One region of the Shewanella sp. BF02_Schw genome, then DNA from elsewhere that is predicted to be linked to it. Evidence: predicted binding sites of a transcription regulator. Region 1 holds the regulator's gene; each other region holds the start of a gene.
What was found. The regulator sigma-54, encoded in region 1, starts transcription at its own class of promoters, with help from an activator protein. The targets are predictions, from matches to a motif close to GTTGGCACGNNNNTNGNNT.

Region 1 (7,805 bases):
CGCCTAAAACATGATCATGGCGATCCACAACATATAAAGTATCAGTCGTATCAGGTAAATTTCCCCGTTGACGTAAATAGCGTAATACCACTTCGATATTGACATCTGGTCTTAGGGTGACGGTATCAGTATTCATGATACTGCCGGCAGTATCATCTGGGTAACGCAATGCTTGCTCTACTCTATCCCGGTCTTGGCTTCGCATTGATTTGAGCACTTTCTTGTAAACATTATCGGGTAAACTGCGAAGAATATAGGCCATGTCATCTGTATCCATGCCTATTGTGGCCTGGGCAAGCTTCTCTGGTGTCATGCTGCTAATAAGTGAATCTTTAAGTTCTTCACCTAATTCGTCAAGAATTTCCCCAGCATATTGTTGGTCAATGAGTTGCCATAACACCTGACGATTTTTGGGCGGTGATGATTCGAGAATAAGGGCGACATCGTTAGGTGACATGGTATGTAGCATGTTACGGGCATGGACAAACAGACCACTGTCTAGTGCTTGAACGAGTTGATTGAGACGTTGTTCTGTTATCTCATTGTCTAGGTACTCTTTACCCATATATCTACTTCCTATTCGTCATACTTATATTATTCAGTATGTCATTATTCTGGGTTTCTCAGGTTGTACAGTTCAAGGCGTATAAATGCAGAAATAGCTGTCTTTACGTAAGACAATGAAATGCAGAAATAAAATACTTAAATGACTTCTGCGGTGAAATTCTGCAGCAGCCAATGCTGCTTTACATACTATAGACGTACCACGTCACGGAAACAGAGTTGCACTGGATCCGTTGCTAGAAGCGGTAATGTCTTTATCATGTTAAACGCTAACTCCCGCAGAATGAACTGATACTAATGAGATTGGTATCAACTGCGAGAGATAAACCTAAGGGCTAATATTTTTGAGGGACTGATGTCTACTGGTGATCATCAATGTCGTGACAGTTTGGTTAGTATGGCCTAGTCATTTAGAGGCCGCATAAAATAAGGATGACGGTGGCTTAAAGCATGAGTAACTTGCAGCTATTCACACATTACAGGCTATTTATAAATTTAATGCGATTAAAAAATTAACAAGATTCATCAAATTTAGCATTAATGAGATCACACACTGCGTTTAATGCTACTTCAGCATCTGGGCCTTGAGCTGTCACCCTAATCATTTTACCGATACCACTTTCAAGCATTAATAGCCCAAGTACGCTAGCTGCGCTGGCGTTTTTTTCGCCTTGAGTTAAGGTGATGTTAGCATCAAAATCCGCCGCTAACATCGCGAGTTTTGTGGCGGCACGGGCGTGTAACCCCAATTTATTTGAAATGGTCACTTGGCGTTCAAGTTTGATCATTGACGCGATCCTATGCTCACTTAGTTATTAGTATCACTGATATTTAATTCTCTGTGGCGAGCATTAACCGTGTGTTTACTGCCTTGTCGAAATCGTTTTGCTAATTGATCTGCAATATATACCGAACGGTGCTGACCACCAGTACAACCAATCGCGATGGTAAGGTAACTGCGATTGTTACGTTCTAAATGCGGCATCCAAGTTTCAAATAGGTTTTCAATTTGCCAAATAAATTTATTAACTAATGGCTGACGACCTAAAAATTCTTGTACGGGCTCGTCTAAACCCGTAAATGGACGCAGTTCTATTTCCCAATGTGGGTTGGGTAAAAAGCGTACATCAAACATAAAATCTGCTTCTGTCGGCATGCCGTGTTTAAAGCCAAAAGATTCAAAGTTAATCACTAACTCTTTATCAACACTGCCTAATAATATTTGCCTAACTTGGTCGCTTAATTCGTAGATGTTTAGCGCAGAAGTGTCGATATAGTGATCAACAATTTTTGCGATAGGCTCAAGTAAACGGCCTTCTAGTTTTATCGCTTCTTGCAGTGAAATATGATTTTTAGATAACGGGTGTAATCGACGTGTTTCGCTGTAACGTTTAAGCAATACTTTGTCATTGGAATTTAAAAAGAAACTGATAATTTCAGTGTCATTTTGAAGTAGTGCCAATTGGTCTTGAAGCACTTTACCTTGTTCTGCAATGTTACGAACATCAACGCTAATCGCAACCAAATCATTACTGCCTTTAAGCTGGGCTAATAATGTGCCAATGAGTGGTAAAGGCAAATTATCAACACAATAATATCCTAGGTCTTCTAATACTCTCAGGGCAACGGATTTCCCTGAGCCTGAACGTCCCGATACTATAACTAGTTTCATGCAGTAATAACCTGATAAAGTTCTGTTGCGTCGTGAGTTTTACGAAGCTGTTTCAATATTTGCTTATCGCTTAACTTTTGGGCCATGCTCGATAACGTGCCTAAATGTTGTTGGCACTGGTCTGCAGGGACTAACAAAGCAAATAAAAGATCCACGGGTTGCTTATCGATTGCATCAAAGGCAATGGCTTCTTCACATTTAATAAATATCGCGATAGGGTGATCGATGGTCGTTAATCTACCATGAGGTATCGCAATGCCATTTCCTATACCTGTGCTACCCATTTTCTCTCTCGCTAACAGGCTTTCAAAAACCTCTTGCGAAGACAGGGTTGGGTACTGGGCAGCGACTAAATTGCTGATGAGTTCCAGTACTTTTTTCTTACTGCCCGGTGTGGCACAGGTAGTGCATTCCGGCTGCAGAATGGTACAAAGTTCCATCGTTAGTGTTTTGTATTCTTCTCTTTGTGTTTAATTACCTGACGGTCGAGTTTATCGATCAGGGCGTCTATTGCAGCATACATATCAGTACTTTCTGACATTGCAAAAATTTCTGCGCCATTAATGTTGATTTTGGCTTCTGCTTTTTGTTGTAATTTTTCTACATTGAGCACAACGTGTACATTATGGATCTGATCGAAGTGTCGTTCAAGCTTTGAAAATTTACTGTGGATGTATTCACGTAAAGATTCTGTTATTTCGACATGACGCCCAGTCAGACTTATTTGCATAAAAAATCCTCCATTGCCTAGTAGGTTATAAACTCTTACGTTGGTTTGAGGGCGGGATCATCATTGCTTCACGGTATTTTGCTATCGTACGACGAGCAACGTTTATGCCCTGTTCTGCCAGAAGCTGAGCCATTTTACTGTCACTCAGTGGTTTTTTCTGGTTTTCTGCGGCAACCAGCTTTTTGATAAAAGCACGAATGGCCGTTGATGAGCATTCCCCGCCATCGTCAGTACTGACATGGCTAGAGAAGAAGTATTTTAGTTCAAATAAGCCCCGAGGGGTGTGCATATATTTTTGTGTGGTGACTCGTGAAATGGTCGATTCATGCATTTCTACAGCTTCAGCGATATCATTGAGCACCATAGGCTTCATGGCTTCTTCGCCATATTCAAAAAAGCCTTGCTGAAATTGCACAATGCAATTTGCCACTTTAAGTAAAGTATCATTACGGCTTTCAATACTTTTAATAAACCATTTAGCCTCTTGCAGATGGCCTCGAATAAATTGACTATCCGACGGGTTTTTACTGCCTCTAGCCATGGCTGCATATTGCTGATTAACACCAATTTTAGGCATGTTGTCTGGGTTTAACTCTACTACCCAACGGCCATTTTTCTTTAATACTGTGACATCGGGAATCACGTATTCATCATCCATGGGGGTAATTAATAAGCCCGGACGAGGATTGAGTGTCTGGATTAAAGTGATTGCGTCACGTAACTCATTTTCTTTTAGTTTTGTTTTACGCATCAATAATCTGAAATCACGGCCAGCAATTAACTCTAAATAGCCTTTGATTAACAATCGTGCATTATCGATATGGGGTGTGTCGTTAGAGTATTGCGCTAATTGAATAAATAGGCATTCGCTTAAATCACGTGCTGCAACACCCACAGGGTCAAAGTGTTGAACGCGTTTTAATACCGCTTCAACCTCATCGAGTTCCACATTTTCATCACCCATGGCTTCGAGAATATCTTCGGTACTTTGGGTTAAATAACCGCGTTCATCAATGGCATCAATAATGGCGGTGGCAATGGCGAGATCTGTGTCTGAAAATGGAGTGAGATTTTTTTGCCATTCTAAGTGTTCGTACAAACCTTCAGTAGTTTCACCTTGAAAGGGCATGTCGTCATCGCGCATGCTTGCACTGCCCGAACCTGACATAGGTGAGGCTGTGTATACTTCATCCCATGTGGTATCCATGGCTAAATCATCCATGGTTTCTTTGGTCATGGATTCTGCTATGTCGACGGTGGAAGTGTCTTTTTCGACATTAACAATACTGTTGTCACTAAAGTCGGTATCCGCTTGGTCGCGGTTTTCTTTTAAGGAGTTTTTTGCTTCAGAAAACTCATCTTCTATTTCAAGCAATGGATTTGAATCTAATGCTTGTTGGATTTCCTGCTGTAGCTCCAATGACGATAATTGCAGTAAGCGAATGGCTTGCTGCAATTGTGGGGTCATGGTTAAGTGTTGACCCATTTTAAGTTGGAGTGACGCTTTCATTTACCGCTTATCCCTAGATGATTTTCCATAAAAATGACAATCTCGAACTGTAATGGATTGCCATAAACATCAATGACATTTAACGTTGTTTAGGTATCGTTCAATGAAATGAGTTAGCTAGACTAAAAGGCCAGTAAAGTAACTATAGCTTGAATTGTTCACCTAAGTACACAGCTCGAACTTGTTGATTACTTAATATCTCATCAGGTGTGCCTTCGGCAATTAAATTACCCTGGCTGACGATATAGGCTCGCTCACAAACGTCTAGCGTTTCACGTACGTTATGGTCGGTAATTAATACCCCTAAACCGCGATTTTTAAGTTGTTGGATGATTTTTTTAATGTCGATGACCGAAATAGGATCAACACCAGCAAAGGGCTCATCAAGCAAAATAAATTTTGGATTAGCAGCTAAAGCGCGCGCAATTTCAACACGACGACGTTCACCACCCGATAACGACATGCCTTGGCTGTCGCGTATGTGAGTAATGTGGAACTCTTCGAGTAGATGCTCAAGCTGTTCAATACGTTGGTCTGTGCTGAGCTCTTTGCGAGTTTGCAGTACGGCCATTATGTTGTCGTAAACGGTAAGCTTGCGGAAAATACTGGCTTCTTGTGGTAAGTAACCTATACCTTTGCGGGCGCGCAAATGCATTGGATCGGCAGTAAGGTCGTCATCGTCAATCAATATTCGGCCTTTATCGCTTTTTACTAAGCCGACAACCATATAAAAGGTGGTGGTTTTACCTGCACCATTGGGGCCTAAAAGACCGACAATTTGGCCTGTTTTAACCGTTAAACTCACATCTTTAACAACTTGACGAGCTTTATAGCTTTTAGCTAGATTTTCAGCGGTTAAGGTAATTTGGGTCATGGTTTGATCTGCTTGTTAACAGGAATTTCAGGGAGTTTTTGCTTTGGCGCCGACTCGTCTTGGAAATTCTCTGGTTGAATGATGGTGATTACCCGATCTTGCCCTGTACCAGTACTTTCGGCAATCAGCTCTTGAGCACTGATGTTGTACTTGATTTTATTACCGGTAACCTGGCTACCTGATTGATCCAATTTGGCGTTGCCAGTCAATGTGAGTGTAGTGGTGGCAAGGTCATAGCTAATTTCGTTAGCACTTGCGGTACCAATTTTACCGTCATCTAATTCTTGTGAAAATGTAGCCGGGGTGCCAGTAGCAATTAATCTCTTACTGGTGGTGTTTTCAGGGGTAAACGCCCGTAACTGATCTGCATTGATATTAATCGTGCCTTGGACAATCGTTACCGGACCATTAAAAACAATTTGATTATTCTTAATGTCGGCAGACTGACTGACTGAAGCGATTTTCAATTCTTGTTTCAGATCCCCTTGTTTCGCTATGGCAGGCAAACTCAATATACAAAGTATGCTACTTAATAACATAACATTGGCGCGAGTGTGGAGACGATTAATGTGGCTCATATGTTCCTTCTACCTGGCTTAGTAGCGATAATTTTTGCGAATTCAAGTCAGCATGTAGGCCTAAACCTTGAATAATAAACCCTTTACCTTTGATGTACACCATCTCTTGTGAGGATCCTATCATAGTGGTTAAATCCACCGTAATAGCTTGGGTACTCAGTGACTGCAGGGGTTCTTCTATATCAATGGCATCAATAATAACATTATTTTCTAATGTGACTTTGCTGGTATTTTTATTCAATTGCCCACGGTCTGCACTTAATTGCCATTGTGCTTTACCGTTTTCAGGGTAAATGAGGTAAATAGGTTTGGTAAAGTGAGTGATGTCACTTGAGGCGTAATGCTCCATGTGTTCGGCGCTGACTCGACTTTCGACGAAACCTAGTTGGTTGAATTCTGTAGTGCGTAGGTTATCTGCAACAAAATCTGGGCGCTCAATACCGCGTATTTGTACCGCGTCCATTTCACTGCGTTTTACTTGTGCTTGCCAGTACAATATAAAAGCAAGCCCAAAAAAAGCAATAATACCTAGCGTGACTCTACTCATATACTCATACCATGAGCACTGGCAAATTTATCTTGGCTTAATAGTAATAAATCGGTGAGTTCACGCAGTGCGCCGTGGCCACCATTGAGGGTGGTTGTCATATGGCACTGTTGTTTGACAAACGGATGACCATCACCGACACAAACGGCTAGTCCTACGGCTTTCATTACAGGTAGGTCTACCATGTCATCGCCAATGTAAGCCACTTCATCAGCAGTCACATTATAGAGCGACAATAATTGCTCAAAAGGCTCAAATTTATTATCAATACCTTGATAAATATGTGTTACACCTAATGCCGTCATGCGGTTTTCAACAATCTTGGATTTACGTCCTGTTATCACGGCAACATGGATACCACTGGTAAGCAAAGAACGCACACCATAACCGTCACGAGTGTGGAACGCTTTGAGTTCTTCACCTGCATTACTGAGGTAAATACGTCCATCTGAAAATACTCCATCGACATCACAGATTAACAGTTTGATTTTTTGAGCTCGTTGCCAAATATCATTGCTGACAGGGCCGTAAAATCCTTGGTGAAACGAGGTTGATTCTGACATGATTAAATGACTCCAGCTTTAACCATATCGAGCATGTTTAATGCTCCGATCGGTTGATGTTTTTCATTAACGACAATCAGTCCGTTGATGCTCTTTTCATCCATGATTTGCAGTGCTTGTGCGGCTAAAATCCCCGCAGGGCAGGTCACACAATTTTCGGTCATAACCTGGGCAATAGGAGTGATTCGAAGATTCACGTCTGCATCGATAACCCGGCGTAAATCACCATCGGTAAAAATGCCCACAAGTTTATTGGCATGGTCGACTACTGCCGTCATGCCAAGGCCCTTTTTAGATATTTCATAAAGTGCCTCAGTAATACAAATATCATCATTGACGATCGGTAAATCATCGTCTTTATGCATGACATCGTCGACTTTTAGAAGTAATTTTCTTCCAAGAGAGCCACCTGGGTGTGATAAGGCAAAGTCATCACGAGTAAAACCTTTTGCTTGTAATAAAGCAATGGCTAATGCATCGCCCATAGCAAGTGTTGCAGTGGTGCTGGAAGTGGGTGCTAATCCTAATGGACATGCTTCTTCTTGCACTTGAATGCATAAATGGATTTTGGATAAACGCGCCATATTAGAGTCTGGTTTACCGGTCACCGCAATCACTGGTACACCCATACGTTGGATAACAGGCATTAATGTCAGTATTTCGCTTGATTCACCAGAGTTGGAAATGGCGAGTACAATGTCATTTTTGGCTAATGCGCCCAAATCACCATGACTGGCTTCACCAGGGTGAACAAAAAATGCCGGTGT
Region 2 (7,805 bases), on a different contig from region 1:
CCAATATAAATTAGGCGTTCGCGGTTAAATTACCCGACTTGAGTTGCGGTTGTTGGTTAAACGGCTGATGGTGTAGTCGTTGATATTGCAGTTTTTTAGAGAGTTTATATGAAATTATTAGCTTCAATTGGATTGAGCTTATCGTTAATGATGCCGTTGTTGGCGCAAGCTAGCATGATTGCAGATGTTGATGTAGCAGAGCAAATTACAGTAGCAGAGCAGCCATTGATATTGAATGGCGCTGGTGTACGCAGTAAGTTTTTTATGGATTTATATGTGGGTAGTTTATATCTGCCGACAAAAGTGCACACTCTAGAAGATGTGCTTACTCAGCCGATAGCGGTGATCCAGCTAACGATTACTTCTGGGATGATCACTTCAAACAAAATGCGTGATGCCATTACTGACGGTTTTGAAGCTGCTACCGACAATGACACACACTCAATTGCCAAAGATATTGAACATTTTACCCAATTGTTTGCAGATGAAATTGTCGACGGTGATCAATTTACTTTTGTCACCCAAAAAGGCAAGGGCGTGAGCAGTATCAAAAATGGTAATGCTCAGGGAGATATTGTTGGAGAGGCATTTCGTCAGGCTTTACTTAAGATTTGGTTAGGTGAAACTCCGGTACAACAAAGTTTACGCCAAGCTATGCTAGCTCAATAAATCACCTGCTAGGTTCTAGGGCGGACTACGTCCTGCTAGGGTCGCTGCGCTTCTAGGGACAGCTTCGCTGCTAAGATTTTATAGCCTCTAGCCGCGAAGCGTCCTAGCAGCGTAGCGCTCTAGGCTGTCGCTAAGGTTTTATAGCCTCTAGCCGCGAAGCGTCCTAGCAGCGCAGCGCTCTAGGCTGTTGCTAAGTTTTATTAGGCTGAAAAGTCATTGCCCAGCGTTGAAATGGTAGAGGTTTTACCTTTGTCATTATAGGTCAAGCTTGAGGCATTGCGGCTGGCTTGTAATGCCTGGGCAAAACGATTGAGGCTGGCGATATTGAGCTCAATCAAGCTGGCATTCTGACTGTTGATGTCTTTGCACTCGGCGAGAATAGCTTTAGCTCGTGAGACTTGTTGTGCCAGTTCAGTATCGGTGGTGAGCAGATTGTGTTGTGGGTGGCTTGCCAGTTTTTCGTCAGTGGCTTTCATATTGAATAAGCACTGGGTTTTATCTTTGGAAAGCGCCAGCAGTTTGTCGGCATCTTGTTTGGATAATGCCGCTTTCTCTCCAACAATAAGCGATTTCAGCTGCGTTAATGTCTGATTTTGACTATCAAGCAGTTGGTGTAGCTCTTTGCGTTGATCTTCGCTTGCTTGCTTGTGTAATGGCTGGTTTAACTCTGTCATAAATTACTCTTAGGTTTTTTTAACTAACACTTCTCTATGGTGCAAGTTTGCACCTATTATCTGTATGTCGTTAAAACAAGTTAAAGAGTAACGTTTAACGGTTACTCTCTGTCAAACGATAAACCGCCTAGCTCTGCTTCAAAGCTGGCAATATTCGCTGCAAGCTTTTCTGGATCGACTTTATATCGTCCCTCAGAGATTGCTTGCTTAATTTCAGCGACCTTTTTTTGGTCTACTTCTGGTAACGATGCCATTTTTGTTTGCGCGCTCTGAAGCTGTTGAGCTTGAGAGGTAATGCTAACGGAATCTGTTTTAACCGGTGCAGCTGATTTTGGGGCTGCAGTAGTTGTAGATTGCGTAGCAGACTGCGTGTCACGTGCAGTGCGCATTTGTGTATTGGTAGCAGTGTTATGCTTAATATCAATTGCCATGGGAGGCTCCAGCGTAATGAATCAGGTTTTCCAATCAGGCTATCGGCACCCCAGGAAAAAACTTTAACGCTATTTTACATTCTTACTTCAACTTCGCCAACGCCAATTACAACCGCATCGAATTGTTTGCTAGTGTTACTGTTTTTTACTCTGATAACCTCATCGATATTGCCATCACGCAATGCTTCCCCAAGGGTTTTTATTTCTACATTAGTGGTTTTAGCATAAATAGAAACAGTGTCACCTTTGCAAACAAAGCACAGGTTATTACTTAATACTGGAGAGTCTTTCGCTACCCGACGTTTCACCCGCGAGCCGATTAATGTCGTGGTGTCGGAAAAAAACTGACCTTTTAAGCTATATTGGTCAACATACATGACTTGTAAATGATGTTCGCCAATAATTTGGTCAGGGGACAATAGTTGGTTAGCCACCACAACAGGGTATTGGATTTCGACTCGAACAGAGAGATACATTTGCCATGGATAGTCATAGTCAGGGCTATTACAACTGAGTTTTACCATGTTATTTCGACTAATAGCCCGTTCACTGGCAAGTTCGACATTAATCGGTGGGTAACAGGCTGGTGGACTGATTCTGCCCTCAAGGTTTTGTGGGGTTATTTGCACTTTAGCTTTTGAGTCAGCATCAATTTTTTTGGCTACCGCCTCTTTAGCTAACGCATAAATGGTCGATAGTGAAGGTGTGATAATTTCTTCGCTAGCAATTGCAGGCAAAGAAAATGCTATTGAACACAAAAAACATAAAAAAAATACTTTCATAATGAAGATACTAGCTTGTTTTGCCAGAATGCACCTATACTTTGAAAAACGAAAAATATGCGAGTAATCTCTGCATACACAATAAGCTAAAATAAATGGGCTAGGGGACATAAGAATAACATTATCCCTTCGTCAAAAAAGTGTCAGTTCACAGTGCGAGCTAATTTATACAAAATTAAAGCAAGTTGCATGCCCACTTTTTGATTCATTAAATTGAGATGTATTTGTTAGATTGGTGATGGTTTACACTCAAATTGAGTGACCATCAGTAAAATATGTACTAACCGTATTATGCTAAACCAAGGTTTACTATAATTTCAAAGAACAATTTTTATCCTTTTGGGTGACAGTTAACTACAAGGCCTTGTTATGTCGAGCATTTTAGATTCAGTAAATAAACGTACCCAACTTGTCGGGCAAAACAGACTCGAGCTGCTATTGTTTAGGCTTAGCGGCCGTCAACGGTTTGGCATTAACGTGTTTAAAGTGAAAGAGGTTTTGCAATGCCCACCACTGACTACGTTGCCTAAATTAAACCGTTTTGTTAAAGGTGTTGCTCATATTCGTGGCTCAACCATTTCCGTTATCGATTTAAGTGCCGCAACGGGTGGACGCCCACTGACATCAACAGAAAATTGCTTTATTATCATTTCTGAATATAACCGAAGTATTCAAGGCTTTTTAGTCAGTTCAGTTGAACGTATTATCAACATGAATTGGGAAGCCATTATGCCTCCACCGCAAGGTTCTGGCCGTTCTTCTTATTTAACTGCGGTGACAGAGATTGAAGGTGAGTTGGTTGAGATTCTAGATGTTGAAAAAATTCTTGATGAAATTTCACCGGTTAAGACTTCTATCAGTAAAGAGCTCAATGAAGCATTAACTATTGATAGAGAACAGCATTATCATATTATGGTTATTGATGATTCTGCTGTAGCACGTAAACAAATTATTCGTTCGTTAGAGTCATTAAATCTGCAAATCGATACCGCTAAAGATGGTAGAGAGGCGCTGGAAAAACTGAAAAGTATTGCCGCAGAAATGGATGATGTTTCAGTTGAAATTCCGTTAATCATTTCTGATATTGAAATGCCTGAAATGGATGGTTATACCTTAACGGCTGAAATTCGTAATGATCCAAAATTAAAGAATATCAAAGTAGTATTGCACACATCATTAAGTGGTGTATTTAACCAAGCGATGGTACAAAAAGTAGGGGCTAACGACTTTATTGCTAAGTTTAACCCCGATGAGTTAGCCGCAGCGGTTAACAAACATTTAAGTTTATAAACCTTTTATTATTGCAAAATATTGCAAAATATTGGAGGTTGAGTTCATAGGCTTACCTATTAGGAAGATAATGTGACAGATAAATCACTTGCTGAAGCAGAGTACAATCAATTTAGGCTGTTTTTAGAACAGCATAGCGGTATTGTGTTAGGTGAGAACAAACAATATTTAGTCCGCAGTCGTTTAGCGCCTTTGATGGGGAAGCATAATTTGCCTTCTTTGTCTGAGGTAGTTAAAAAGTCGATGAAACCGATAGAACGGCAACTGCGCGCTGAAGTGATAGATGCGATGACCACCAATGAAACGTTATGGTTTCGAGACCGTTATCCATTTGAATTACTGCACAATACTCTACTGCCTGAATACAGTAAGCTTGGCAGACCATTAAAAATTTGGTCGGCGGCATGCTCTTCAGGTCAAGAACCTTATTCGTTGGCCATGACGGTGTTGGAATATCAACAACGTAAACCTGGTGCTTTACCAGGAGGCGCGACAATTCAGGCAACAGATTTATCACCTTCTATGCTAGATCGTTGTAAAAATGCTGAATATGATGGTTTAGCACTTGCTCGTGGTTTGTCTGAAGAACGTAAACGTCAGTTTTTTGATGCTTTACCTTCGGGTAACATGAAAGTTAAAGATAATGTGAAGCGATTAGTTAACTTTAGAGCCCATAATCTACTTGAAAGTTATAGCCTATTAGGTAAATACGATATTATTTTTTGCCGCAATGTGTTGATTTACTTTGCTCCTGAGGCAAAGGCTAAAATTTTGCGGCAATTTGCTGCCGCACTTAATCCTAAAGGTATTTTATTTTTGGGTGCGTCAGAATCTCTTGCGGGATTAACCGAAGAATTTAATATGGTTCGCTGTAATCCTGGAATTTATTATCAAAAGAAAACCTAGATAATATAATAGCTTAATCTATTTATCATGCCGGCATTCGTCGGCATGTTTGTTTTTATCTTTTATTCCCTCATAAATTAAATTGTTGGCATAACCTTTGCTTTATTTCTACCAGTTAGCTGATGGAGGCAATTTTATGGCGATTAATTTCGATAATGCATTAGGTGTTCACCAATACTCTTTGGGCATTCGAGCTCAAAGAGCAGAAGTGATTTCAAGTAATATCGCCAATGCCAATACTCCTCATTATAAAGCTCAAGATGTCAATTTTGCTTCTGCTATGCAAGCGGCAAGCTCGCATCAGAAAGGCTTGAGTATGAGCCAAACCACAGAGAAACATTTTGATTTAACGGCGTTAAGTCAACAGCATGTTCAATATCGTATGCCAAATCAAGCTGATACTGGCGATGGTAATACTGTCGATACGCAGAAAGAGCAAGCAGCATTTATGCAAAATGCGCTCGAATATCAAATGTCATTAGGCTTTCTTGAGGGAAAATTTAGTGGCATGCGTAAAGCATTGCGAGGTGATTAATTATGAGTTTATTTAATATTTTTAATGTTTCTGGTTCAGGTATGTCTGCGCAGTCAGTGCGTTTGAATACCACCGCCAGTAATATTGCCAATGCTGATTCTGTGTCTAGCAGTGTCGATAAAACCTATCGCGCGCGTCATCCTGTTTTTGAAGCCGAAATGCTAAAAGCCAATAGCCAGCAAAACAGTTCGCCTGGTGTTAGCGTAAAAGGCATTGTTGAAAGTAACAAACCATTATTAAAAGAATACTCGCCAGACCATCCTATGGCAGATGGTGATGGTTTTATCTACAAACCTAATGTCAATGTGATGGAAGAAATGGCCGATATGATTTCTGCATCACGCTCTTATCAAATGAACGTTCAGGTGGCTGATGCGACTAAATCTATGTTGCAACAGACGTTAAGGATGGGTAAATAGTATGATGACTCAAGGAGGTAACAATGAGCCTCATTAATTCTTACAGTCAGTCTTTACCGCAACAATCCAGTAGTGCATCTAATACTAGCGCTACTACGAAAAGTTCAGTACAGACAAATACAACTAGCACTACGACTGGTAATCCTTTTCTTGACGGCATTCGTTTGCCTGAAGAGAGTGCTATTCCTGAATCAAAAGATCAGATGTTAAAGCAAGAAGATTTTTTTGCTTTACTCAGTCAACAGTTGTCGATGCAAGATCCTTTTAAACCGGTTGATAATGATCAAATGATTGCTCAAATGGCATCGTTTTCTACAGTCGATGGTATTTCAAATCTTAATGATGAAATCCTTAACCTTAATACTGTGATGAGTTCTAGCCAGGCGTTACAAGCTTCAGGCCTGGTGGGTCGTAAAGTACTTATTCCATCTGATACCGGTGCTATTTCGACTGAAAGCTCTGAGATTAAGGGGGTTATTAGTACACCATCTGCAATCGAATCGATTACGGTTAGGGTTGAGGATGAGTCGGGCCAGCTTATTAAGAGCTTTAATGTTGACGGCAGTAAAGGCGGCAATATTGATGTGACTTGGGATGGCTTAGATAAAAATGGCGACCCTGCCAAAGCGGGTAGTTACGCGATTAAGGCCAGTGGTAAAGTTGATGGAACGTCACAAGATTTAGCGGTATCGACTTACGCTCATGTTACCAGTGTGTCATTGGGCACAGTCGCGACCGGAGCCATTTTGAATTTGCGTGGAGTAGGCGGAATTAAGTTATCTGACGTACTCGCAGTATCTGAAACATAGTACGCCCAATAACAGATTATTGGCTGTATTAATAAATGAATTAATTGTGAGAGGTGATCTATGTCATTTAACATTGCACTGAGTGGTATTGCTGCCGCGCAAAAAGACTTAAATACAACGGCGAATAACATCGCTAACGTCAATACTATTGGTTTTAAAGAGTCGCGAGCAGAATTTGCCGACGTATATGCCAATTCTATTTTTTCTAACAGTAAAACCGCTGTGGGTGGTGGTGCAACTACCACACAGGTTGCACAGCAGTTTCATCAAGGTAGCTTACAATTTACCAGCAACTCGTTGGATATGGCGATCAGTGGTGGTGGCTTCTTTGTTACCTCATCAGAACTAGGCTCTCAAGATCAGTCATACACCCGTGCTGGTGCGTTTAAAGTTGACTCAGCCAATTATATGGTCGACTCAGCGGGTAATTTTTTACAAGGTTTCCCGGTGGATGAAGATGGTGGTTCAACTTCGGTGAGTTTAACCACCACTCAGCCGATTAAAATTCCAGACACTGCTGGGAGTCCTGTTAAAACCGAAAATGTTGGTTTGCAGATGAATCTTAATGTCAGTGAAACAGCATTAGACCCAGCTAATTTTAATCCTGCTGATTCTGATACCTTTAATAATTCCACCTCAGTGACGATTTATGATTCATTAGGTGAGTCGCATATTATGACCACTTATTTCATTAAACCGACCAATGGTTCATTTACTGGTGAAAGTAATTGGGTGGCTTTTTATGCTGTAGATGGCGAACCGGTTGATGTAAATGGAGCCGGTACTTATGATACAGATAGTGATGGTGATGGTGCTGGTGGTGGTGCTAGTGATGTAGCTGGCACCGCATCAGCTACAAATCCTAGTACTGCAGCATCTGGCGCTGGTACATGGTCTGGTGCGGTACTTACCTTTAATTCCGCAGGTGCTTATATTGGCAGTGACCCTGCGACTATCACTACAGAGGCTCTTGGTACTGGTGCTGCTGCGGCTTTAGGTCCTGGGGCTGATGGTACTCAGACTCTGACGATAAAATTCAACAACCCAACTCAGTATTCTTCTCCGTTTGAAGTGACTGAATTGACTCAAGATGGTATTACCGTGGGCCGATTAACCAATGTAGGTATTGGTTCAGATGGTTTAATTACCGCCAGTTACAGTAATGGCTCAACGGTTCCGTTATCACGTGTGGCATTAGTGCGTTTTGCTAACGAGCAAGGTATGACTCAAGTGGGTAATACGTCTTGGAAAGCCAGTATCGATTCGGGCCCAGCATTAGCCGGAGAAGCC
Region 3 (7,805 bases), on a different contig from region 1:
AACATTGAGTAAGGCTAACTGACGCAGCTCATCTTTACCGGCTTGGGTACTGAGTTTTTGTACGTCAGCTGCACTAAAAGTAGTTAGTAATGCATCTTCAATTAATGGAATATGTTTTTGTGTAAGCACACTATCATCTTCACCGCGCACCATTAATTGAACTTTTATTTCAACTAATCTAGCTCGATCGACACCTGGTAAATTAAATAGGAAAGGCCTAGGCATGCCAACGTAATCAGCTTGAGCATTATTGACCGGTGCAACAGCTTCTGTAGCGTCATCAGCGTTTACAGCAATAGGGGCTGGCTCATCCGTCCCCATGAAAAACCACAATCCGCCTCCAATCAGTAAAGCCAACACTAAACCAATACCACCAAAGATGAGCAGCTTATTACTTTTTTTACCGCCTTCAGCGGGTTCGTTTAATTCTAATTCTTGTTCAGGCATTCTGGTTCCTAATCAACATTGTGATTAATATTGAAACTTAGCTAAGTAGTCAGCTTTTATTGAAAAGTCATATTATTGCTATAGGTTACCTGCTTAAGCATAATAATCTATAGCTGAATGTAAACTCCTTGATGGATTTGTCATCAAGCTGACCTCTTGTGCTGAAATTTCGTCCAACTGACTGTCTCCCCCACCTTGATTAGATGATTGTTCATGCTGTTGTTCACTACCACCATCACCTTGGGACACTTGGCTGTCTGTCAGTTGCAATCCTTCTTGAGCCAGCATATCGCGTAATCGAGGCATAGCTTGTTCAACTATATCGCGGGTTTGCGACTGCGCTACATGAAACTGTACTTGAGTTTGATCGCCCTGAATTTGAATTTTAACCGTTAAATGTCCAAGTTCTGGTGGATCAAGACGAATTTCAGCTTGTTGAATACCATTACTGACCATGGTTATTAACTGCTGTTTCATTACAGGAGAAAAACGCTGGATCATCTCTTGCATCTGAGCACCAGGCTCTCCCTGTGGTCTTAACGATAGCTGAAATTGTGGAACATCACTTTTATGGACCGAGGTAAAGCTACTCTGATTTTGTAACGCCTTACTGTCAGTGTCACCGATGTCAGCCAGAGTATCTAATCCAAAACTAGTTTGATTTACAGCGGTTGAAGGATCACCGGAGGCGCGTTTTGCCGCTAAGGAATCTAGGACCACCGAAAAATCAGCTTTTGCTAGTACTTTGGCATTATCAGTGTCTAATTGGATGTTGCCATCAATACGAGTTTTGTCACCTAAAATGGTCTCAGGGTCAATTGTCATCGCTGATGTAGCTGCAGTTAACGCTGCAGAACGGCTAACGCCAGAAGCAACAGTTTTATCGACTTTAGCGGTTGCTAAACTCTGGTTTGTCGCACTAACTTGGCCTTGAACAGCTACACTTGTGGCAACTGATTTATCAATTTGGCTCTGTTCTTCACTATTAAGCACACTATCAGGCGATTCATTACTGCTAGTCATAACCTGTGCTTGTAAATTGAAGTCACTAAGTAATTTGCTTAAATCTTGATTGTCTAGAGCTTGTAAATCTTGTGCAGATAAATCAGCAAATGCCATTAAGTTGTCGAGTTCTTCTGGACTAAGCTGAGAAAGAACATCTTTAATAGAAGAAACATCAGCTTCAAGCTCAAGAAGATCTACATCTACGGTATTGCTTTTAGGTTCTGTGGAAACTGCTGCGTCAAAATAAACGTCGGATTTATCGACATGCGGCAATTCATTTCCGCCAGAGGAATGACGTTTATTAAATAAATCTGCCATATTAAGTTGAGCAAAAATCAATTCCGCATCAGCATTTTCTTCGGTAGACAACTCGTTTGCTAAGGCAACACTGGTTTTGTCTACTTCAGCATCCATTGACACCTGCGCTGTATTACCACTGCGCCGTATAACAAGATCGGATTCACTCGCCTGATTGAAAGCAGATAAGAATGATGTATTTTCAACATCTTGTACATTCCCCTTCGTACTCACATCGGCAGATTTACTGCTACTGCCAAGTAAGATATTGCTCATCTGCTGCATAATCTACTCCACTCAATCAAACAAGGTTAAGTTATTGGTCATCTAAAAAATTGCTCAGTATTCAAACCTTATGCGTCATATAACGGTTTATTTCGCTATATCAATAAGGTCATCATGAAAACCTTATAAATAGGAATTCACTGTCGCTTCGCTGACGATTTTCATTTCAATTATTGATATTAAGCAATTTAAATGCCAATACTCATTAACTGGTTAATTTTTCGGTGGATTAAATAAACAAAAAGAGTAATGAAAAAAGTTAACCGTAAAACGATATTAGGACTAGAGAGTCATTTGGCAGGTAGTGTTATTTAAGATTTCGGCGAAAATATTGCTGCATAGCAAATTCATCCGACATTTTTTGTTCGCGCTTAGCTTCTATCACCATCGCTTTAGTTGCTTTTTGGCTTAATAGCATCTCTACCGCTTTGCGTTTTTGTTGTTTTTCTTGCCAATGAATTTGACGATAACCGACTTGTTTTTCAGCATCTTTAACCGCGGCAACTTGCTGGGTAATAGCGCTATCGACTTGACGAATAAATTGATGAAATTGATGGTATTGGTTAGCACGCAATGTAGTCCCTGTATGCCCTTCCATCTGTTTCATATAATCTAAACGATAGTTGTTTAGCGCGTCCAACTGCCCCTGGCGTTTTTGTTTTTCAAATTGCGCAGACTTAAGCTGTAATGCCGCTTGGTCTTCTGCTGCGGTGGCTAACTTCAATACCGTCAGTAGTGGGTCAGTTCGAGTCATTGATATTATCCCTGACACTGTGCGGCAATTTGAGTCAACATGACTCGGCTTTCTTCAAACGTCACCGGGTCTTTAAACCCCTGCCGCAAAAAGGCATTCATTGCAGGTTGTAAGCGTATGGCATTATCAATCCTAGGATCGCTGCCTTGTGAGTAGGCCCCAATTGAAATCAGATCGCGATTTTGCTGATACAGCGAATACATCTGTTTAACTTTACGCATCGCTTCTAAATGTTCTTCACTGATCACCATTGGCGCGACACGGCTAATCGATGCTTCTACATCAATAGCGGGATAATGGCCCGAATCAGCAAGCTGACGAGATAATACAATATGGCCATCTAAAATTGCTCGAGAAGCATCGGCGATAGGATCTTGTTGGTCGTCACCTTCGGTTAATACCGTATAAAAAGCGGTAATTGAACCTTGTCCAGCACCGCCATTACCCGCTCGCTCGACCAGACGCGGTAACTTAGCGAATACTGAAGGTGGATAGCCTTTGGTTGCAGGTGGCTCACCGACAGCAAGAGCGACTTCTCGTTGTGCTTGTGCGTAACGCGTTAAACTGTCCATCAGCAATAGTACATCGTAACCTAAATCTCTAAAATACTCGGCGATACGCGTGGACGTTTCACAGGCTCGTAAGCGCATTAACGGGGACGTATCCGCTGGTGCAGCCACAACGACTGAGCGCGCACGGCCTTCTTTACCTAAAATTTCTTCGATAAACTCTTTAACTTCACGACCACGCTCGCCCACTAACCCCACCACAATAATGTCGGCTTTCGATCCTCGAGTCATCATGCCAAGTAGCACACTTTTACCCACACCGGAACCCGCAAACAAGCCCATTCGCTGCCCTTTGCCAACCGTTAACATCGAGTTGATGGCACGAACGCCGACATCTAACGGCTCAGTAATCGCTCGTCGAGATAATGGATTAATATAAGGACCATGACGCGATGCATGTTGATCTGTATTAAGCGGGCCTAAACCATCTAACGGCACGCCGCTACCGTCTAATACTCTGCCTAATAATGACAAGCCTACATTTAATCCTGATTGTTCACCTAAAGGCTTTACACGGGCACCAGGTAAAACGCCTCTGAGCTCTTCAATAGGCATTAAATACAGTAATTTGTCATCAAAGCCGACAACCTCAGCAACCAACTCGCCAACCATGGTTTCAATAGAGCATAAACTACCAACAGGCGCGCGGCATCCAGTCGCTTCAAGCGTTAAACCAACTACCCTAACTAACTGGCCGCTTGCAACTGGTCGCAGCGGTAACACGTGTTTATGATGTACAGCGAATTTGTTCAGTAGTTTATGTTGACGAGTGCTCATCGGTATTTCCTTGAGATAGGTCTTTCGTCTGTTGCTGAGCGTCTGCGACTTTACCAGCTGTTGAGGTATCGGCTTGTGCATTTGAATTAAGAGGCGCACTTGTATTGAACTTCGTGCTTGTATCGAGAGTTACACCGGCATCAGAATCAACAACATCAGAGTCTTCAGCGTCGATTGACGCTGCCGAAGAAGTATCAACGTGTTGCTCTAATGTTTCAGTAACGGTATTAGCGCCCATCTCTGCGCCAGACTCTTCGACATCACCTTGGCCAATCTCGTCTCTATCGGTGTCTTCTGTATTATCGGTTGTGCCAGCAAGTTCAGCTGCTTGCTGATGTTCACTAAAATTATCGACTGCTGTGGTTTGATATTGTGGATGAGTTGATTTTTGTTGCTGCACATTTTTAGCTAACTGATTCGACTGGGCGTCTAATTCACTAAACACTTGGTTAATACGCTGCTCTACCCGTAAATCGACAGCAGAACGAACGCTTTCAATCATACAGTCACCATTAGATAACGTCGGATCGATATCGATTTGCCACTGATTTTTTTGCAGTTGCTCGGCACTGTAACATTGGTTTACGAGTTCAGCATCAGCCTGATTAAAGCGTAGTTTAACCAACTGTTCTTTTAATGGAAGTGCGTCAACGCCTTGGCGTAGCGCCGATAATATATGCTCTGGATAAGTCTTAAGCTCATGGCCGATAACCGATTTGGCTAAACTGATTGTCATGGCCAACAATTCCGCTTCAATTTCATTATCTAAAATGGATAATGGCAACTCGAATTGGGAAATAATGTGGTTAAGTTGTGCTATAAGCTCATTGGCTTTAATTTGCCCAGCGTCTAATCCTTGTTGCTCGCCTTGAGTAAAACCTTGTTGATGACCTTGCTCTAGTCCTTCTAAACGCCCTTGCTCTAATCCTTGTTGATGACCGTTTTGCTTACCCTGTTCAAACCCTTCTTGCTCAGCTGCAGCACGAATCTCTTCAATTTGCGCCATCGTCGGTGGCGCCATAGACTTCTCAGCCCCAGTAACAGGACTAGGTGTGTGAGCTTCAGCGAAATGTCCAAAAAAATTTGAAGGTTCTAGACTGCTATCTTTGGTAATATCAGGTAGCTGCCAATGACTAAATTCAGCCTCGCTATCGGTAGTGAGTGCATCTTTAGGCGGTTTTGATTCAGGCATAATTCATCACTTGTGTTGTTAAAAACATTGGCTCAAAACAAAAATATTAACAGTAGTACACAATATTAAGAGTACTACTAACAACCTAATAATACAGATAGCTGACAGATATCCAAATAGAAATACCCGCCAGTACTGTCACACTAATGAATATGCGCATGGTTACAAGAACTCGTCACCACCGCCGCCGCCTAGCATAATCTCACCACTGTCACTGAGTCGACGGGCAATAGACAGAATTTCTTTTTGTGCCACTTCAACTTCACTAATACGGATGGGGCCCATGGCTTCTAAGTCGTCACGGAGCAATTCAGCTGCACGTTTAGACATATTACCCAGAATTTTCTCTTTCAACGCTTCGTCCGCACCTTTGAGTGCTTTCATCAGCACATCTTGCTGTACTTCTCGTAACAATGCTTGAATACCGCGGTCGTCAACGTCAATGAGGTTTTCAAACACAAACATCATGTCTTGTATTTGCTGCGCCATTTCTTCATCTGACTCACGCATGGTTTCCATGATTTGACTCTCAACACCGGTATCGAGGTAGTTCATGATATTAGCAGCCGCTTTTAGGCCACCCATTTTAGCCGCTTGCTCACCGCCTTGACCCGCAAATTGTTTTTCCATAATGTCGTTTAATTCTTGCAATGCCGCAGGCTGAACTTCTTCAAGATTGGCAATACGCATCATCAAATCTAAACGGGTATTTTCAGGGAACTGACTAAAAATTTCAGCAGCTTGATCGGGTTCTAAATACGATAATACAATTGTTTGAATCTGCGGATGTTCATTTTGAATAATGGTGGCCACTTGACGTGCATCCATCCATTTTAATGAATCCAGACCTTTAGCTCCGCTGCCCATGATAATTTGTTCAATTAAATTACCGGCTTTATCTTCACCCAATGCTGCAGTTAACGCTTTACGGACGAATTCTTCACTGTTAAAACCAATAGAAGAAAACTTTTGAATATCGTCTAAAAATAATTGGTGAACGCCAATGACCTTTTCTTGACCAAAGTCATCCATTGCTGCCATCGCCATACCCACTTTTTGCACTTGCTTAGGCTCTAAGTGTTTTAAAATTGACGCCGCATCTGCTTCACTCAAGCTGAGCAGTAAAATAGCCGTTTTTTCAACACCAGTAATTAACTCGGGGTCAAATGCTGTTGATTTCTCTGCTTTAGCTGCTTTATCTTTTTTTTCATTAGCCATTGTCTTGTAACCAGTTTTTAATCACTTGAGTGGAAAGTTCGGGCTCATTTGCCACTAACGCTCTAATTGCTTTAATCATATCATCATCTTTATGTAAATTAGGTATTTGAATTGACCCATCATCAGCATAACTGTATTCCGCCTCTTTGGTATTAAGCATACCTAAGGTATCTGCTGCATACTGATCTTCAATTTCAGCTAACTCATGTCCTGGACGAATATCGTCAGGCATGTTGATGCCATTGGGATTGGTTAGCTTCTTAAGCATAGGTCTCACTACGGCTAGAATGAGCACTAAAATAACAATTGCACCTAATGCCAATTTAATTGCGCGCCAGAACCAAGGCTGCTCCCACATATCTGGCTCAGGTAGCACTTCAATTAACTGGTCCATAAACGGCACCGTTACCACTTCTAGTGCATCACCACGCTGGGTACTAAAACCTACCGCGCCTTCTAATAAGCGGCGAATATTAGTTAATTCTTGTTCTGTTCTCGGCACGCGAGTGACTTGGCCGTTCTCATCGACTTGGCCAGGTTTAAAATTAATCGCAACAGACACACTAACACGACGAACCACCCCAATTTGTTGACGAGTATGGCTGATGGTAGTGTCTAATTCATAATTACGCGTGGCTTCTTTTGATGAGTCACCAGACATGGTTGAGGTTGTTGCTTCACCTGCCACTTGCGGAATATCAGATTCCATCGGCGGTTGATTGCTTAGCGCACCAGGAATACCGCCAGAGTTTTGACCAGACGAATTTCTCTCAATGATCATTTCACTGCGAATCGCCGGTAAATCAGGAGAGAAACGCTTCGCGGTTTGCTCTACTGCGGTAAAGTTCATATTCACATCGACTTGAGAAGTAAAATTCTCAGGTCCTAAAATTGGCATTAAGATTGATTCGATTTTTTTACGGTATTCAGCCTCTTGCTGTTGTACTAGCTCTTGCTCACGACGTGCTCTAGAAGACGCGCCATCTTGACTACCGGAATTGAGTAAGCGCCCATTTGAATCGGTTACCGTCACACGAGTAGGTTCAAGCCCTTGAACAGCAGAGCCTACGATATCAACAATGGCATCAATCTCTTCCTGGCCCAAACCACCACGACGCACATTAACGACCACTGTGGCACTGGGTTTAGATGCATTACGGGCAAAAACATTTTCTTTTGGTAATGCTAATATCACTTTCGCACGACTAATGCTTTTTAACTCTTCAATGGCTCTGGCTAGGTTTTGTTCTTGGCTTTGTTT
Region 4 (7,805 bases), on a different contig from region 1:
ATGTGCCTACCCAACATTTGCCATGCTTGATCCTGAATTAACGTTCAGCTTACCAAAAATTCAAGTTGCAAACGGTGTTGTCGATGCATTTGTGCATGTGCTTGAGCAATATGCGACTTACCCAGTTGATGCCCGCGTACAAGACCGCATGGCAGAAGGTATTATGCGTACCCTCATTGAAATTGGTCCTATCACTGTTGAAGAGCCAACGAACTACGATGCCCGCGCTAACTTAATGTGGAGTGCAACATCTGCCCTAAACGGCATGATAGGCACTGGCGTGCCATTAGATTGGTCTACTCACATGATTGGACATGAGCTAACTGCGCTATTCCATATCGACCACGCACAAACGTTAGCCGTTGTATTGCCATCACTATGGCGTGTGCTGAAAGAGCAAAAACACGCTAAATTAGTGCAATACGCAGCACGTGTTTGGGATATCACTGAAGGTGATGAGGCTAGCCGTGTAGATCAAGCCATTGATAAAACAGAGGCTTTCTTCAAGCAAGTGGGGTTACCAGTACGTTTACGCGATCACGGTGTAACGCAAGAACAACTTAGCCTAGTAGTAGATGCTTTAGAAGCACACGGTATGACGGCATTATCTGAAAGCGGCCAAGTCGATTTAGCTACCAGCCGTAAGATTTTAGATATGGCGTGGTAATAGTGCTTACAACCTAGGCGATCAACCCATTCATCGCTTAGGCTTGAGCGGCTACATCCAAGACTATGACTAACACTAAACAAAAAGGGGCTTAACAATGACTATCATTGTTAAGCCCCTTTTTGTTGTGCCTAAAAACGCTGCGCATTAGCACTATTAACGAGAAATGGGTACCGTCGGCTCGAAAAGTGGAGAAAAAAGTGGAGAAAAACACAAGGATTCGGCTACGCAATGTCTATGTTATTTGTGATGTACTAACGCTAATACTAATGCGGCGTAACGTTTGAGAATAAATTCATCACAACGACACCGACTAAAATAAACGTCATACCAACCAGCGCACCTAAATCGAGTTTTTGCCCATACATCAACCAAGCGATAGCTGTAATTAACACAATACCCAACCCAGCCCACGTGGCATAAGCAATACCAACAGGAATACCTTTTAGTGCTAAGGATAAAAAATAAAAAGACAACACGTAGCCCACAATAACTACGATTGAAGGCGCTAATTTTGAAAATCCATCACTGGCTTTAAGCGCAGAAGTTGCCACAACTTCAGTTAAAATGGCCACACTCAAAAATATCCAACTTTTCATTTTTCACATTTTACCAAGACAAAATAGCCCGCAAGTATAAAGATTAAACAATAAAAATACAGTCTAGTATTTTATATATCCTTCTGAGTCACTGTACATTTAACAACCACACAATAGGTTGCTAACATTGCCATTTTTAATCGATAACATTGTGGTTCTATGCAGAAATAATTGAGCTGGAATTGATGAGCGAGAAGTCACTATTACCGTTTAAGAGATAACATTAAACACACAGCCAGCATAAGCTAGCTGTTGTGGCTCGCAGCACCTTCAGCTATAAGCAAAAGAGAACCTCAATGTAATTAGCAATTGGAACAATCAGTGAGGGTTATAAACAAAGCTACACGCCCATTTCAACGGCTTTTTTAGGCGTGAAACTACTGCCTATTGAGGCAATAATCACCAAACCAATGGCAGACCACTGTAGCAAGGTTAATTGCTCACTTAAAATAATAAATCCAGCCAATGCAGCAATCGCAGGTTCTAAACTCATTAGCACGCTAAAGGCCTGTGTTGGCATATTTCTAAGAGCGATCATTTCCAAAGAATAAGGTAAGGCGCTAGATAACACCCCTACCAATAAACCAAGCGGTAACACTTCCCAGCTAATTAACGCTAAGCCTTGGCTTACAACGCCAACCGGCACAAGCACGATGGCAGCTACGGTCATACCTAATGCGACAGTAATACCACCAGAAGCTTGCTTGCCTGTGCGAGTGCCAAATAAGATATAACCAGCCCAACACGCGCCTGCACCTAATGCCATTAATGCACCAACAAGATCAAGTCCTTGCGAGCTAGATAAATCAGGCAGCAACAGTAAAATCCCTGCAATGGCGCAAGCAACCCAAAACAAATCACTTTTTCGCTTAGAGCTAAATAAAGCCACTGCCAAAGGGCCGGTAAACTCAAGCGCAACCGCAATCCCAAGCGGGATCCGTTCAATGGCCAAGTAAAACAGGATATTCATCCCGCCTAAGCACAGGCCATAAATAATAATACTCTGCCAATCTCGGCCTTGGGGTAATGCTCGCCATGGACGAAACACCAACCAAAGTACGGCAGCCGCAAAACCTAAACGTAATGCAGTAGTGCCTTCAGGCCCAACCAAGGGAAAAAGTTGCTTTGCTAAAGAAGCGCCGGATTGAATGGTCACCATAGCCAGTAAAACACTACCAACTGCGGTCAGAAGTACACGATTGATTTGCATCTACAATACGCCTAAAAATGAAAAAGCTAAGTGCCGGCATTCTACCTGAGCCACGTCAAACCCTGCAGTATTTATTATCATCATGCACACAAGTCATACCATTGAGTGAATCGCGGTAATCTCTCATAGCTTCAGAGCTTTCATAGGGCGTTTATCTGTTCATTTACTAATACTAAGTCACGATAACAGGCGACATAAGGAAGGCTCGAGCTTTACGCGGGGTTATTTATTTTACGGTGTTTGTAAAAATTTAATAAACTCGATCTTACTGTCGGTTATTGACCCATTATCCTCATAACCGCAGATTTGATAACCACTCGCGATAAGCATCTGTAACATGGCAGGAAATTGATTCATCGATTTAACACTAATAGATTTAAAGCCATTATCAATCGCCCAAGACTCTTGAATAAGTCGCAGCTGAGATGCAACTTTCATGTTGCGATGCTCAGGAACTACACCGCCTAACCAGCTGTAAAACTGACCATCAGATAACGTATAGCCCACTTTAAACCCCACTGGCTTGTTATCTAATCCTGCCACTAAAATCAGATAGTTTTTGCCTGCTAATCGGTTTTCGATAAGGTCCACAGACATTGCTTTTTCAAACTCTGGAATTTGCGCTAATACCGCCAAAATATCTGATACCGTGCCTGAGCCAAACTGGTATTTCATGAGTCCACCCGTATATGTTTAACCATGTCATCCACTTTCATCGTTAAACTCATCATGGATAATAATGTGTAAAAGCGTATTGCAATCAATCAACTGGTTAGCTAAAAATCCAATCATTCAATAATCTACCAGGCATAAAAGCAAAGGTGCCCGCGACAATGAGACCACCACAATACAATATAATCATGCTTCGTTTATGCCCCCGAACATTGCCTTTTTTAATATAAAAATAGCCCGCAGGAACAACGTAAAGCGTTAGAAGACTTAACAAATGAATATAGCCAAAGTGATTCAAAAAGCGACTTCCGAGTTGAGCAGGCATAAACAGTGACACGATGGCAGTGAACAACATCAACACCATATAAATTTTGCCTAATGCTTTGTGTTTAGGCGTACCTTTTCTAACAATAAGTAAATAAGTGCCAATGAAAAATGCCGGCACTACAGTGACTAAATGCAGATAAGATAAATTGATGTAATCCATTTGTTTTTATTCCCAGTTCATTACGTTGATGCTTGCAGAATTATTTAGCACGACTATGTAGCACAGAGATCATGACGTGGTTAACATTAATCCCAACATACCAAGACCAAAACCAAATACAGCTCCCATTGGCGGTGCCCAACGTTTTTCTAGTTTTACCTGAGGAGCCAAATCTTGAAATATGGAGTAGAGAATACCGCCAGATGCGAAAAGCATCACTGCCGCAATAATTTCTGGTGACTCTGATAACCACAAATAACCACACATTGCAGCTATGGGACCCAGCATTGCCATTAAACAAAACATGATGATTATTTTTTGGGGTTTATACGCAGAAGATGCATTTAATTCACGGTAGGCACTAAATCCTTCTGGCACATTTTGTAACGCGATTAACGCTGCCAATAAGAACGCGTTGTTACTCCCTGTCGCAAATGCAGCACCCAAAGCGATTGATTCTGGAATAAAATCTGCCAGCATGGCTGCTAGTTGAGAGGCTGGGGTATCTATTTTGTTAAGGTAAATATCAAGGGCCATAAAACTCAGTCCACCAGCCATAAGCCACATACAAGCAGGTAATGGCTTAAGACTCGCTATGCCCTCTGGCACCAAAACCAAAGCAACCGCTGACAATAAAGCACCGCCGCCAAAAGCCATGACACTGTGCCTAAATTCCTGTTCGAGCCACTCACTGCTCACGTTCTCAAAATGGGCAATTAAAGCGCCTAATGGCATAGCCAAACCAGCAAGCAGTGTGGTTGCTAAAACAGTTAGCAGCAAAGACATGTTTTAATCCTTTAAAAGGTATAACGCCGCAGTAATTTGCCATAATCGGTTTAAGCCATACAATCATGGAACCATTTTTGGCCATAATAAGTGCAGCGAATGCACAAAAAATGCTAGAGATTTAAGCCAGGTTTTATGTTTATTATTGCTCAAGAGCCTGATGAAATGCTTTTATGAAAACATCATAGTCTTCAAACTGGGGGATATGACCCAACCCATCCAACTCAATCAGTTTTGAACCTTTAATCAGTTTCTGAGTATTAATACCCAGATTTTTATAGTCGCCTAATGTTCTGGTTACGCCTTCTTTTAACCACCCTCTACCTGGGCCGGTTTTATCTCTGGTGCCAATAATAAGTACTGTTTCATTGTTAATTTGTGAAAACCTATCGACAATGTTTTCTGAAAAAATCGGGCCGTAAGTTAAGGCATTATTCCAAGCAACAACTTGCCAATCATCCCCAGCAAGCATTCCTCTCACAGGCTCTAACAGCTTCTCGTATTCGCTTGACCATTTGCCATCATAATAATTTTTCTTCTGATAGTTTCTCGCTTTCTCGAGTGTTTTAGCGAGCTCATTTTTATAGAAAAAGTTAACATCTTTAAACTGCACATATTTGCCGTAATCTTCTAAACCAATAGGGTTAATCAGAATCAATTTATTAACCGCACTAGAATAATTAGCCGCTAATGTAGTCGCTAACATCCCGCCCATTGAGTGACCAACAAGATCAAATTTTTTGATATCTAAACTGTCCAATAATAACTTGGTATTTAAAGCTAATTGGCCGAAACTATACTGATAAGCATTTGGTTTTGAAGATTTACCAAAACCGATTTGATCTGGAATAACGACTCGGTATTTTCTTTTTAGCAGGTCATTGGCAATCCTTTCCCAGTAATAGCCTGAAAAATTTTTACCATGCAACAACACGATGACTTTGTCTGCATTTTTATCACCAATATCCATATAACGCATTTTTAAATCTTTATTTTGCGAGTTAACATTAAATGTTTTAACTTCAAAGGGATAATCAAACCCATCTAACTCTTTATTATACTTAACCGGACTTGCAGCCAATGCCTGTGATACCACCGCAAATAGCGTCATTAATACCAAACAAAATTTCTTCATATTACCCTCATTCAAATAAATCATTCACAAACAACAAAACGCACCATGACAGCCATTTTGATTTAAAACAACCTCGCTTTTTTCAACCGTAAACCTACATCTCTTGTCGAACTTGGCCATAAGCTAACATCGCAAACAGCCCTGTACCGCCAATGATGTTACCCACTAACATAGGGCCGATATGGTGCGACAACGCAGTAAAAAAATTCATTTCACCATTAAGTACCAAACTAAATATTTCATTAGACCCGGCAATAACGTGAGTAAATTCTCCAGCAGCAATGAGCCATGTAAACATAATAATGACCAACACTTCAGACCCTTTGGCCGAGGGTAGCATCCACACCAGTGCGGCAATAAAAAAGCCTGCTGGTATGCCGCGCATTAATGTCTCTGAAGGCGTTAACTCTGCAACATGGCGAGATATCTGGAGGATAGCGGTAAGGATGTCTTCTGTCAGTATGTTACCGTGCACGACAATTGCCGCCGTGAAAAACGTGCCAACAAAATTTGCTGCTAACACAATTCCCCATAAGCGAGCGGTGCAAACAAGAAGATGTTTTGTGGTGTTAGCGAGTAGCGGCAGCACCACGGTGATGGTGTTCTCAGTAAAAAGTTGCAGCCTTGCGAGAATGACTAAGACAAAACCAAAAGTGTAGCCAAGGCTTTCGATGATAGACAAATAAGGATGATCGGAGCCTATGTTGCTGCGGATAATACCTTCGGCCAAAACAGACGCTGAAATGCCGATACCAGCCGCTATTCCTGACCACCACAACGACATCAACGGCCGATCGAGTTCTTCTTGACCTTCACGCAAAATAATAGAATAAACCGTAAGCGATGAAAGACTGCCATGTTCAATCACTGCATCACGCTCAGATTCTGTCAGCGATATCTCTGGTTGCGTCGGCTGACTCTCGCGTACTTCACGCATCTCAACCTTGTCGCCACACTTTGAATCACTGGTTATTGTCGATTGGGTATTTTCGGTCTGTTCCGGTCCGTGCAGTGTCATATTGATATCCTTTTCTGGCTTAAATTTAGCTTGAGGTCCCATTTAAGTACATAAAGAATAGATGCTTTATATCATCAATTCAACAAACGTTGCCGCCTCACAAATGACCTATCAATACATTATTAATAAGTCATGTATTGATTGTCTACTGCGATGCTTATTGAACCTCTACTAGGATTAACCGATGGAATAAGTAAATCCAAATCAAAATTATTGCCAAAATTCAAAGCACACTTGTCATTTACTAGCCGAATAAAAACGGGTTAATTTCACGAATTATGATTATTAATTACCATTTTTGGGTAACGACTGATAAGCACTTTTTACGGTTTCATACCCATATATACGCTCTAATTTTCGCACAATAAAATGACCTCGGGCCATATCTTGAAAGTGATCAATAAACAAAGTGTTGATTATGGCACCGCCTGCCGCACCGATAGCAGGTACAGCTTGTGCCGCTGCTTTTTGAGTCACTTGAACACCAAATTTTTCAGCGATTTTAGTAATAAGTTTGACTAAAATAGGCGCGGCTTCATCGGTAATACCTTTTTTGACCATAAACTCAGCAGCTTCTGATACCGATTTTGCTAGGGCGGCTCTTACTGCAAAATATCCCGATTCACTACCATCATCTAAATCACTTTCGCCCCCTAGTGCGAACACCTCTAAACAAGCCATTTTTGTTTCCAGAGTGGTAATCAACTCACCTTCACTACGAGCAATATCAGCTATAGAACGCAACATGATTGATGTCGAAATAGGAAGTTCAACCGCTATTGCAGCCAAGCCAAAGAAACCACCCACACCACCACTAGCAGCAACGCCTAATTTATGCCAAAGATTAGATGATTCTTCTCCGGGAATATCTTTCATAGTAAAGATTGCCGCTTCAGATGCTTTAATTAGCGACTTTTCGGTCACTTTAGCGATATTTTTATTCCAGTTATCCGGTAGAAGCGCTAACCCTTTCTCAATAGGGGTACCGATTAAATTGGTTATTTTTACCGCTAGACCAGGATTTTCTAATAGTGATTTAGCAACTAAAAGCTCTTTTTTATGTGATTCTGAAATATTCAAATAACCCCCTTAGTTGTGAAGTAACGTAGTGCTGCGATTGTGTTTTGCACCTCAAGAAGCGCTTATCACCAATTTGAAGTAAAAGGACATTGGTTGCAAATCAACTTAACGCGCTTATTCGACAATATTCCCACTGCGCCATTGTATTCAA

Region 2: flgA (flagellar basal body P-ring formation chaperone FlgA) is a predicted target of sigma-54. The motif match lies at 2,735-2,753, and genes of this name have one in related genera.
Region 3: HNW13_RS02900 (flagellar hook-length control protein FliK) is a predicted target of sigma-54. The motif match lies at 2,216-2,234, and genes of this name have one in related genera.
Region 4: HNW13_RS22525 (formate/nitrite transporter family protein) is a predicted target of sigma-54. The motif match lies at 6,777-6,795, and genes of this name have one in related genera.

The regions. Positions count from the first base shown of each region.
Region 1 is NZ_JABKAW020000007.1:6,322-14,126, forward strand. Features, by position in the region: gene mgtE (magnesium transporter) at 1-565, opposite strand, end outside; gene HNW13_RS19900 (HPr family phosphocarrier protein) at 1,077-1,352, opposite strand; gene rapZ (RNase adapter RapZ) at 1,373-2,236, opposite strand; gene ptsN (PTS IIA-like nitrogen regulatory protein PtsN) at 2,233-2,676, opposite strand; gene hpf (ribosome hibernation promoting factor) at 2,679-2,966, opposite strand; gene HNW13_RS19920 (RNA polymerase factor sigma-54) at 2,992-4,476, opposite strand; gene lptB (LPS export ABC transporter ATP-binding protein) at 4,619-5,350, opposite strand; gene lptA (lipopolysaccharide transport periplasmic protein LptA) at 5,347-5,928, opposite strand; gene lptC (LPS export ABC transporter periplasmic protein LptC) at 5,915-6,475, opposite strand; gene kdsC (3-deoxy-manno-octulosonate-8-phosphatase KdsC) at 6,472-7,038, opposite strand; gene HNW13_RS19945 (KpsF/GutQ family sugar-phosphate isomerase) at 7,041-7,805, opposite strand, start outside.
Region 2 is NZ_JABKAW020000001.1:581,329-589,133, forward strand. Features, by position in the region: gene HNW13_RS02735 (DUF2947 domain-containing protein) at 1-28, shown strand, start outside; gene HNW13_RS02740 (chalcone isomerase family protein) at 109-669, shown strand; gene HNW13_RS02745 (flagellar protein FlgN) at 870-1,343, opposite strand; gene flgM (flagellar biosynthesis anti-sigma factor FlgM) at 1,445-1,774, opposite strand; gene flgA (flagellar basal body P-ring formation chaperone FlgA) at 1,849-2,556, opposite strand; gene HNW13_RS02760 (chemotaxis protein CheV) at 2,926-3,846, shown strand; gene HNW13_RS02765 (protein-glutamate O-methyltransferase CheR) at 3,919-4,752, shown strand; gene flgB (flagellar basal body rod protein FlgB) at 4,889-5,287, shown strand; gene flgC (flagellar basal body rod protein FlgC) at 5,290-5,706, shown strand; gene flgD (flagellar hook assembly protein FlgD) at 5,730-6,515, shown strand; gene flgE (flagellar hook protein FlgE) at 6,576-7,805, shown strand, end outside.
Region 3 is NZ_JABKAW020000001.1:610,055-617,859, reverse strand. Features, by position in the region: gene fliL (flagellar basal body-associated protein FliL) at 1-447, opposite strand, end outside; gene HNW13_RS02900 (flagellar hook-length control protein FliK) at 541-2,034, opposite strand; gene fliJ (flagellar export protein FliJ) at 2,342-2,788, opposite strand; gene fliI (flagellar protein export ATPase FliI) at 2,794-4,134, opposite strand; gene fliH (flagellar assembly protein FliH) at 4,115-5,326, opposite strand; gene fliG (flagellar motor switch protein FliG) at 5,489-6,544, opposite strand; gene fliF (flagellar basal-body MS-ring/collar protein FliF) at 6,537-7,805, opposite strand, start outside.
Region 4 is NZ_JABKAW020000010.1:28,546-36,350, reverse strand. Features, by position in the region: gene HNW13_RS22560 (iron-containing alcohol dehydrogenase) at 1-667, shown strand, start outside; gene HNW13_RS22555 (multidrug efflux SMR transporter) at 934-1,266, opposite strand; gene HNW13_RS22550 (DMT family transporter) at 1,607-2,476, opposite strand; gene HNW13_RS22545 (GNAT family N-acetyltransferase) at 2,708-3,151, opposite strand; gene HNW13_RS22540 (DUF2306 domain-containing protein) at 3,249-3,635, opposite strand; gene HNW13_RS22535 (divalent cation transporter) at 3,705-4,421, opposite strand; gene HNW13_RS22530 (alpha/beta hydrolase) at 4,564-5,532, opposite strand; gene HNW13_RS22525 (formate/nitrite transporter family protein) at 5,651-6,574, opposite strand; gene HNW13_RS22520 (EcsC family protein) at 6,860-7,654, opposite strand.